2 regions of the Hydrogenispora ethanolica genome follow, and region 1 is predicted to be linked to the other one. Evidence: riboswitches for the same ligand, from Rfam matches in the RefSeq annotation. Region 1 holds a riboswitch; the other holds the start of a gene.
The links. Region 1 has a riboswitch for thiamine pyrophosphate ahead of EDC14_RS20245 (thiamine ABC transporter substrate-binding protein). Riboswitches for the same ligand answer to the same signal wherever they lie in the genome.

Region 1 (4,784 bases):
CAGGCCGGTTACATCATTCCTCCCCGCAATCGCAATTTAAACGGTTGTTTCCAAGATTATCAAAAATTACTGCGGTATCTCGTCGCAGACTACGGCGAGCCTCAGGAGAACCAAGCGCTTTGGTCCGACAATGCTTTGCGTGATCAACCGGAAAAATACGGGATGGCGGTCAGCCTCGGTCATCTGGCGCGGCAGGCGATCTGGTACACTCCGGGCACTGTTATCCGCCTCCGGCTTTGGGGCGAAAATCGCCAAATCAATTTGGGAGCGGGCTTTTTCCGTCGAACGCAAGAAGAAACGCATCCCCACTCCAAAACGGTATTTTTCGGAATCTGAGAGCGAACCGATGGCAGGTTAACACCGGTCCCAAAATTAAAGAATAATCGGCTTGCGAGCTAATTCGGCTTAGTCTCTGTTTTTAGACGTAGCGTCCAGGTAGTTTCATCCCAATCATAACGCAATCCTCGCTTGGTCGAGGTCAAAACATCGAGCGGGATCCAATCGAAATTCGCAACTGAGCCAGTCGTTCCGCTCTGTCCGTTCTGCGCCGGAATGGATTCCGGCTCCAGATTGAGCGCCGGCCCGATGAGCCGGCGGTTCAACTCCAACCGATCGGCGGTCTTCCTTCCGGCGGCTCCGGCGATTATTTTGCCGTTGAGCAAGACTTTGAAGCGGTAAACCTCCAACGTATCATGTTCCGGATACCAGATCAGCTTCCATTGGCCTGCTTCGAAGTCCGCCAAGGCTTTCAAAGGCTGATACCCCGGAAAATCGCTCGCCGGAACCGTCGCTGGCAGACCATTGCTATAGAACTCCTGATTCCAATAGAAACCGTCGTTCCCCAGTAGATCCCCATCCAGGCGGATCAACCGGGGCACCTCGATGGCTGTCGGCCGCTTATGCTTCAAGAGTTCATCCAACGACTTCCAATGCGGTTCGCCCTCCCAGTTTAAAGCGGAGATCACCTGTTCCACCCGGCCGGGAGGATCTATTCGATAGATGTCGGGAAAAAGGGTCAGCCAAACGCGATGTTCCTCGTCCATCTCCCCTACGACGGTCCGATATTCAATCTCCACCGGGGTTCCCGGCAGTACCAAGTTGAAAAGGACTTCAATATCGTGATTATACATCCGGAAACACCCCTGGGAGACCGGGCTTCCAATGGACCATTCGGCGTTGTTGCCGTGAATTCCGTAGCCGGGCCGGTTCAATCCCAACCAGTATTTGCCCAGCGGGTTGTTCGGACCGGGCGGTACCGGCTGCCGCTTGCTCGGATACCAAGTGGGGTTGAGCACTTTGTTGATTACCCAAAAACTGCCGATGGGCGAGGGTGAATCCGATTTCCCTACCGCCACATAGAAACTGCGATACAATTCAGTCCCGTGATACAAATAGAGCCGGTATTCCGGGATATTGATTCGGATGTGCCAGGAATCGGCGGTTGAACCGACCGCGCCAACCGGCAGACTGAGCAATACCAGCAGACCCAGGATGATTCGTAGTTGTTTCGTTACCACCAAAAGCTCCTCCATCTCCGCTTATCTGTTATAGTAGGGTGCCTAGAAGCAGTCGAGATATGCTTTCTTTCGCCAAAAATCAGCCGGGGTTCTCCTGAAAAGTTTGACTTCAATGGTGAAATATGCTAAAATATTTTTTAACCTAAAGGGGTGCTCCTGAACTTGGGGCTGAGATCATACCCTATGAACCTGACCCGGGTAATGCCGGCGGAGGGAGAATTCGGAATCAACGCGATGACCCCCCTTTTTCAAAGGGGGGTTTTGTTTGGGAGCCCACTTGAAAAATTCGAGGAGGATGCCATCATGATCAAAAAATTGCTTCGTCTCCTGATTCCGGTGGGACTTTTGATTGCGCTCGCCGGAGTCTGCGTCAGTGCTCCTCAAGCCCTGACGGTGTACACGTATTCCAGCTTTCCGGTGCCCTTGATCGAAAAGATCAAAAGCCATTTCGCGGAGAAATACCATCTCACAGTGAACTTCCGCTCTTTCTCGGACACGGGGCCGCTCTTCAATCAATTGCTCCAGGAGAAAAGTTCTCCCCAAGCCGACCTGGTGATCGGCCTGGATAATAACTATGCCGCCAAGGCCGGCAAATATAATCTATTCAGCCCCTACCGTCCCAAGGCGGTCAATCACATCAAAAAAGAACTGATCTTCGATCGCCATTTCCGGTTGATCCCTTACGATTACGGTTTTATTGTTTTCAATTTCAACCGGGAAGCCTTGAAACAGGTTCCCAGAACTCATAAGGACCTGCTGGATCCGGCTTACAAAGGGAAGATCATCATCGAAAACCCGCTGACTTCTTCGCCGGGACAAGTTTTTCTCCTGACGACCATCGCCTTATACGGCGAAAAAGGGTATTTGGAATATTGGAAGAGTCTCCGCAAAAATATTCTGGCGATCACCCCGGGTTGGGATGAGGCCTATGGAATGTACACCAACGGGGAAGCGCCCATCGTCCTCTCCTATGGGACCAGTCCGGTTTATCATCTTATCAGTGAAAAAACCGAAAAATATCAGGCTCTGGTCCTGGACGGAGCCGCCTACGCCCAGATTGAGGGAATGGGCATTGTCAAGGGCAGCAAACATACCCGGGAAGCCACGCTTTTAGTGGATTACATCCTGGATCCCGACTTTCAAGCGGCCCTTCCGGAACAACAGTTCATGTATCCCATCCGTTCCGACGTGCCGTTGCCGGCCAGTTTCCGGATCGCCGCCAAGGCCGACCGGGTATTGAACCTGCCCCAGGCGAAGGTGGAGGCCAACCTCCAACGCTGGCTCGACCAGTGGGAGAAAGCCATTAATCAGTAGAATGGAAATATCGAACCTGCCATGAGAAAATTCCGGCGCGATCTCATCCTGTTGATTATTATGGGCGGCTGTTTTTATTTGCCGGTCTTCTTCGTACTGGCCCAGGCTTTTTGGGGAGCTGACGCCTGGGCCAGCCTTTGGCAATTCATCCGGTCGGGAGTTTTCCGGAACACCCTGCTTTTTTCACTTAGCGAAGCTTTGCTCAGCGCCGCTTTCAGCCTAGTCATCGCGTTACCGGGCGCCTACTTCTTTGGCCGCTACGATTTCCCGGGCAAACGGTTGCTCCGCAGTTGGCTGGCGATTCCCTTCATGCTGCCCGGCATCCTGGTCGTGCTGGGCCTGGTGATCTTTTACGGCAAAAACGGGGTCTTCTCCCAGTGGTTAGCAGGGCTGTTTCCTGAGGCCCATTGGGAGATGAACTACCTCTATAGTTTTTGGGGAATCGTCTTGGCCAACGTTTTTTATAATTTCGCCTTCTGCCTGCGTTTGCTCGGTGAGCGCTGGGAAAAGATCGATCCGCGCTTGAGCGAGGCCTCCCAGTTGCATGGAGCCGGAGCGTTGGAGACGTGGCTGCGTGTCGTCTGGCCGTTACTGCGGCCCACGGCGGCCTATCTCTTTACCATGGTCTTTCTCTATTCCTTTCTCAGTTTTACAGTAGTCTTAATTCTCGGAGGCTATCTTTATAAGACCTTTGAGGTGCTCATTTATATTGAGTTTAATAGCAAGCTGAATTTGAGCGGTGCGGCAACCATCGCTGCGCTGCAAATGCTGCTGTTGGCCGGGGTGCTTCTGATTCAGGGAATGCTCGCCCGGTCAGCGGCGGCCTATTCAAACTTTCAAGCGGAGCGGCCCGCTCTAAGCTTCCGGCGCCAGCCGCTGGCTACGGTTCTTTTCCTGACTTACCTGGCAACCATCACGCTCTTCTTCATGAGTCCATTGATTGCGGTAATCGCCCGTTCCTTTCAAACGCAGTCCGGGTCCGCTTTTACCTTCATCAACTATGCCTCCCTGATGGGAACCGGCTTTACCTTTGCGATTGGCAAAAGCTTCGCCCAGGTTCTCGGGTCCAGCCTATCGATTGCTTTCATCGCTGCCTTCTCCACAGTTGCTTTTGCTTACCTGGTGGCCTGGTTTCGGCGAGAAGAGCCCTGGGGCTGGTTGGACCTGCTCTGCCAACTCCCGCTGGGATTCTCTTTTTTGACTTTTTCCACCGGGTTGGCGGGTTGGGTAGGCAGGCTGCTTCCAGGATGGATCCTGGTGATCTGGGCGCAAATCTTTCTCGCTTTCCCACTCGTCTATTCGGTGCTGCGGACCGCCCGCCGCGAAATGAGCCGCTCTCTGACCGAGGCTTCGGCGGTTCTCGGGGCCGGGGAAGTCGAAACCTTCTGCCGGATCGAGATGCCGCTGATGCTGAAACCGCTGCAGACCGGATTCAGCTATGCCGCAGCCATCTCTCTCGGAGATCTCTCGGCTGTCCTGGTATTGGGAAAAGGCGAGGTAGTTACCTTGCCGGTAGCCATCTACCGCTTGATCGGCCATTATCATTTCCCGGCCGCGACCGCCCTGGGAACGTTGTTCATTCTCTTTTCGCTCTTATTATACCTTGGGATCCAGGGACAGGTTCGAAATCCGTCGGGCATGGGAAATTAATCCGATGGTTGGCTGAATGTCAATTTTGGAAAACGCGTTAAAGCATCGCGATTTTCCAAAGTTCTTTTCGATGTGTTTAACAGGGGGAGATCGTTTGAACGAGATACTGCTCCAGATGGCGGTCCAAAAAAAATATCCTGAATTCCGACTCCAGGCTGAACTTGGGGTGGCGCAGGATGAATTTTTCGCGCTGGTCGGCCCGAGCGGTTGCGGGAAAACTACCTTATTGCGCTTGATTAGCGGACTGGAGCGGCCGGACAGCGGACGCATCATTCTCGGCGGCGAAGATATCACGAAGCTCCC
Region 2 (4,784 bases), on a different contig from region 1:
CAACTCCCCGCAACTCCGCAGCACCGCCTCAAGGTCGCGCGCAAAATCCTCGTCCGACTGCCGGTAGCCCTCGGGGACCGGCATCTCGGCAATCCGGTAATCCCCTTTGCGGCAGGCCCGGCGGATCGCCTCGTTATTCCGCAGGTTGATGACGCAACGCGCCTCCGGGAAATATTTTCTCACGATCAATAGCGTATTTCCCATATACGTGCTGGCTCCCATCTCCGGCGCGGTGCTGGCCACCGCTTTCCCCTTGACCCGGATGATCCGGCCCGGGATGCCGGCCACTTGGTCGAGGGTCTCGCTGTCCGCGGCGGCATAAGCGATGTTGGCGCCGATCTCCGGCAGCAGCGGAGCCAGCTCCCGCTGGCACAAGCGGTTCACGGTTTCCTGAAGCTCCCGGCAGAGCTTTTGAGCTCTTTGCTGTTCGGGGCGCTGCGACCGTTCCTGAATGACGGCGGCGGCGTTGAAGAAGACATCCCAGAATTGATCGATGGCCGGGGGAACCAGCGGGAAACTTTGGCCTCCCGCTGCGTAGACGCAGCCTTTCTCCGGACCGGTCACCTTGCCGATGATCCGGGCCGGAATTCCGGCCTCGCCGTAGGCGGCCAACAATTCCGGCGTATACTCCGGCGCGCAGGTCAGGACCAGAGTGCCCTCGCTGATGACTTCCCAGGGGTCCAGTCCGAAATAACCGCAAACCGCCCGGATATCCTCGGGAATCAAGATATCGTCCCTGCGGACCGCGATCCCCTGCTTCGCGGCCTGGGCGATCTCCCAGAGGCCCCGCTTCAGTCCGCCCTCGGTGGCGTCATGCATGGCGTGGACGCCGGGGTTGCGGGCCGCGATGGCGGCGTCCCGGACCACCGACACCTCCCGCAGGCGCGCCGCCGCCCGTTTGACGATCTCCGCCGGCAGGCTTCGCAGCAGCTGATCTTTTAGTTCGTAGGCCAATAGCGCCGCCGCTTCCACGCCGGCCCCCTTGGTCATGACGATGTCATCGCCTTCCCGCGCCCCTTTGGGGGAAACATAGGCGTCGCCATGGCCCCAGACCGTGATCCCGCCGATGGTCGGAACGGTCACCGCCCCGTAGAAACCGGTGTGGCCGCCCACAATGGCGATCCCCAGTTCCGCCGCATACCGGCTGATGTTGGCGATGAGCGAGCCGACGTATGCTTCGGCCGTGCCCGGCGGCAGCAACAGCGAATAGGTCATGTACCGGGGCCGGATCCCCATCACCGCCACGTCGCTGGCGCCAATATGGACCGTGAGAAAAGCGAAATCCTCCGGGGACATATTCAGGCTCGGGAAGATCGGATCCTCGGCAATGGCCATATAGCCGTCGCCCACCCGCAGGATCGCCGCGTCCACCCCCATGGCGGGTCCGATCACCACCCGCGAGTTCTCATGGCCGACGCTCGCGATAATGTTGCGCTGAAAAAAATCATCATTGACTTTGCCGATCATGGGTTGGTTCCTCCTTAAATAATAGTTTGATTTTGGAATCCGTTTGAAATCGCAGTTGTGCAAGCTTAACCTTCCATGGAGCCGGCCTGATGATCCCGCAAACCAAAATAAAAAAGCTATACGCGCCAACGGAGGCGTATAGCTTTGATCACCTTTTTTCCCTTCGCCGGCATTATCCAGATCAGGTTCTATGGGTCGGAACAGAAAAGCAGTTCCCTCTCAGCCGGATTCATCCAGCTCCCCGTCAACTTGGCTATGCAATTGTTTTGAAACCTACATTCAGTTTAGTCTTTCCGGCGGCGGATGTCAATGGATTCGGCCAAAATCGCCAGCGACGGTCCTTTATCGGCTTTTCTCCGGACTACGCATTGCCTTCCAATCGTCCCGGGTGATGGCCATCATACAGAAATCCCGGTACTCCCCCTGAACCAAGGCGAATTTCCGCAACACTCCCTCAAGGCTGAAACCGGCCTTCTCGCCGCTGCGGCGCATTCCGTGATTGTCGACGCGGGTCAGGAACTGGACCCGCATCAGCGGCTTGGTCCCAAACAAGTGGTCCACGAAAAGCTCCAGGCATTCCCGACCGATCCCCTTGCCCCGGGCCGAAGGTTCGGCGATCAGGATGCCGATCTCCAGCGCCACATTGCTCCCGGCGACTTCATGGTAGCTAAGGATGCCGATGGGGTTGCCCTCCAGGTCCTCGATCAGCGCATCCAGCCGGCCCTTATCCCCGAGCACGGCTTCCATTCCCTCCAAAAATTTCTCTTCATTTACCAATATCGTATCCATGAACCCACCCATGCTCTCTTGATCGCTCCGCCATTGATAGAGCAGCTCCAGGTCATCCTTTTGCAACGGCCGGATCGTAACCTGCTCGCCGATTAACACCGGGTCCTCCCCCTCTCCATCCTATTTTTTGGCCTGATAGCGGTCTTTTTGATCGAAATACGTCATATCCGCGTACCCGGCGTAGATTTTTCCGGAATGCTTGACTCCGGCGGGGAGAAAATAGCGGTCTCCCTTGGTGAAGCTATGGGGAACGCCGTCGATGCACAAGTCGATCCGGCCTTCCAGGACGATGCCCCATTGCGCGGCGTGGGCATGTTCGGCCAGATCCACGTCTTGGCTGAATTCCATGAAGATGATCTGGTGGTTTTCGGCCTGCGAAAGATAGGCCTTGATCCCCGGCAAGGGGATGTCCGCCTCCGGCAAGGCCAGAACGGGCGCGGGAAACAATTCGGACATTCTAATCACTCCATCTGAAATTTTTAATCAAGTTACGATCTTCGGCAGGAAAATCCCGCCATCCGTGTTGAACCAATATGCAATCTGAATTCTTTTGCGGAAATTAATGAATCGTTTCTCGCAAATCAGGCGCTTCCAATTCATGTCCATTGCAGGAGAATACCCATGACCAAAAAACTGATCATTATCAACGGACCGCCCGGCGTCGGCAAGACCACCGTCTGCCGGGAACTCCACCGCCGGCTCGCGCCCTCGGTCTGGCTCGACGGCGACTGGTGCTGGATGATGAACCCCTTCGTCGTGACCGAGGAGAACTGCCGGATGGTCGAGGACAACATCACCCACCTGCTGCGGAACTTCCTGTCCAATTCCTCCTTCGAATACGTCCTCTTCAACTGGGTGATGCATTACGAATTCATCTTCGATCTGATCCTGGCCCCGCTCCGGGATATTCCCATCGAGCTGGTCAAAATCTCGCTGGTCTGCTCCCCCGAAGCGTTGCGGGAACGGATGGCGCGGGACGGCCGGACTGAGGAGCAGATCACGCTAAGCCTGGAAAGGTTGAAACTCTACCATTCCTTAAACACCGCCAAAATCGACACTTCCAGCCTGCCCGCGGCGGATGTCGTCGCCCGGGTCCTGCGGCAGATTCCGTCCGGGCCGGCACTCCCGGCAGAATGATAAAAGCCGTCGCGCCAGCGACGGCTTGGTCCGTGACTCTCAGCCCACTTGCACCTGGGGCAGACAGGCCATTCCCTCCTCCACCATCGCCTCCGAGTAATCGACATCCTCCAGATGATCGCGGAGATACCCCTCATAGGCCGCCAGATCGAAATGTCCGTGCCCGCTGAGGCAGAACAGGATCACTTGCTCCTCGCCCCGCTCCTTGCAGCGCAGCGCCTCCTCGACGACCGCGCTGATGGCGTGGGCCGACTCGGGCGCCGGCAGAATTCCCTCGGTCTGGGCAAAAAAGACGGCGTTCCGGAAGACATCCTTCTGGAAGACGGCCTGCGCCTCGATCAGGCCATCGTGATAGAGCTGGCTCACCAGAGCCGAATCGCCGTGGTAGCGCAAGCCTCCGGCATGAATCCCGGGCGGCACGAAGCCGTGGCCCAGGGTATACATCTTGGTGATCGGCGTCAGCTGGGCGGTATCGCCGTAATCATAGGCGAACTTGCCCTTGGTCAGGGTCGGGCAGGCTTTCGGCTCCACCGCGATGGCCCGGAGCTTCCTGCCGTCCCTCATCTTGTCATGGAGGAACGGGAAACTGATCCCGGAGAAGTTGCTGCCCCCGCCGCAACAGCCAATGACGATGTCGGGGTACTCATCCACCTTCTCCAGCTGGCGCTTGGCCTCCAAACCGATGATCGTCTGGTGCAGGATGACATGGTTCAAGACGCTGCCCAGGGCATAATTGGTGTCATCGTGGCTGGCGGCGTCCTCCACCGCCTCGCTGATGGCGATCCCCAGACTCCCCAGGGAGTCGGGATGCTCGGCCAGGATCCGCCGGCCCGCCGCAGTCAACCGGCTGGGGCTGGGAATCACCTCAGCGCCGTAAGTCTCCATCAACAGCTTACGGTAGGGCTTCTGTTCGTAACTCACTTTCACCATGTAGACCGTGCATTCCAAGCCGAACAGCTTGGCGGCGATGCTGAGGGCCGAACCCCACTGGCCGGCCCCGGTCTCGGTGGCTAGCCGCTTGATCCCCGCCTGCCGGTTGTAATAGGCTTGCGGCAGCGCGGTGTTGAGCTTGTGGCTTCCCGACGGTGAATTCCCCTCATACTTGTAATAGATGCGGGCCGGGGTCCCCAGCGCCTGCTCCAGCCGGTACGCCCGGTACAAAGGGGACGGCCGGAAGGTCCGGTACAGTTCCCGGACTTCATCGGGGATCTCGATAGACCGCTCCGTCGCGACTTCCTGCTTGATTAAATCCAAGGGAAAGATCGGGGTCAGATCGGCCGGACCCAAGGGTTGTTTAGTTTGCGGACTCAAAGAAGGAGACAATGGGGTGGGAAGATCGGCCTGGATATTATACCAGGCGGTGGGGAGTTCCTCTTCACTCAGGTAAATCT

Region 2: linked by a shared signal. The riboswitch ahead of EDC14_RS07535 (thiamine-phosphate synthase family protein) and the one ahead of EDC14_RS20245 (thiamine ABC transporter substrate-binding protein) in region 1 are both predicted to bind thiamine pyrophosphate.

What each region holds. Positions count from the first base shown of each region.
Region 1 covers NZ_SLUN01000032.1:2,472-7,255, reverse strand. Annotated here, with positions in the region: gene EDC14_RS20255 (hypothetical protein) at 1-336, shown strand, start outside; gene EDC14_RS20250 (L,D-transpeptidase) at 396-1,517, opposite strand; TPP riboswitch at 1,654-1,752, shown strand; gene EDC14_RS20245 (thiamine ABC transporter substrate-binding protein) at 1,821-2,831, shown strand; gene EDC14_RS20240 (ABC transporter permease) at 2,853-4,481, shown strand; gene EDC14_RS20235 (ABC transporter ATP-binding protein) at 4,576-4,784, shown strand, end outside.
Region 2 covers NZ_SLUN01000006.1:182,537-187,320, reverse strand. Annotated here, with positions in the region: gene EDC14_RS07535 (thiamine-phosphate synthase family protein) at 1-1,467, opposite strand, end outside; TPP riboswitch at 1,609-1,721, opposite strand; gene EDC14_RS07530 (GNAT family N-acetyltransferase) at 1,810-2,355, opposite strand; gene EDC14_RS07525 (cupin domain-containing protein) at 2,377-2,712, opposite strand; gene EDC14_RS07520 (AAA family ATPase) at 2,878-3,393, shown strand; gene EDC14_RS07515 (TrpB-like pyridoxal phosphate-dependent enzyme) at 3,433-4,784, opposite strand, start outside.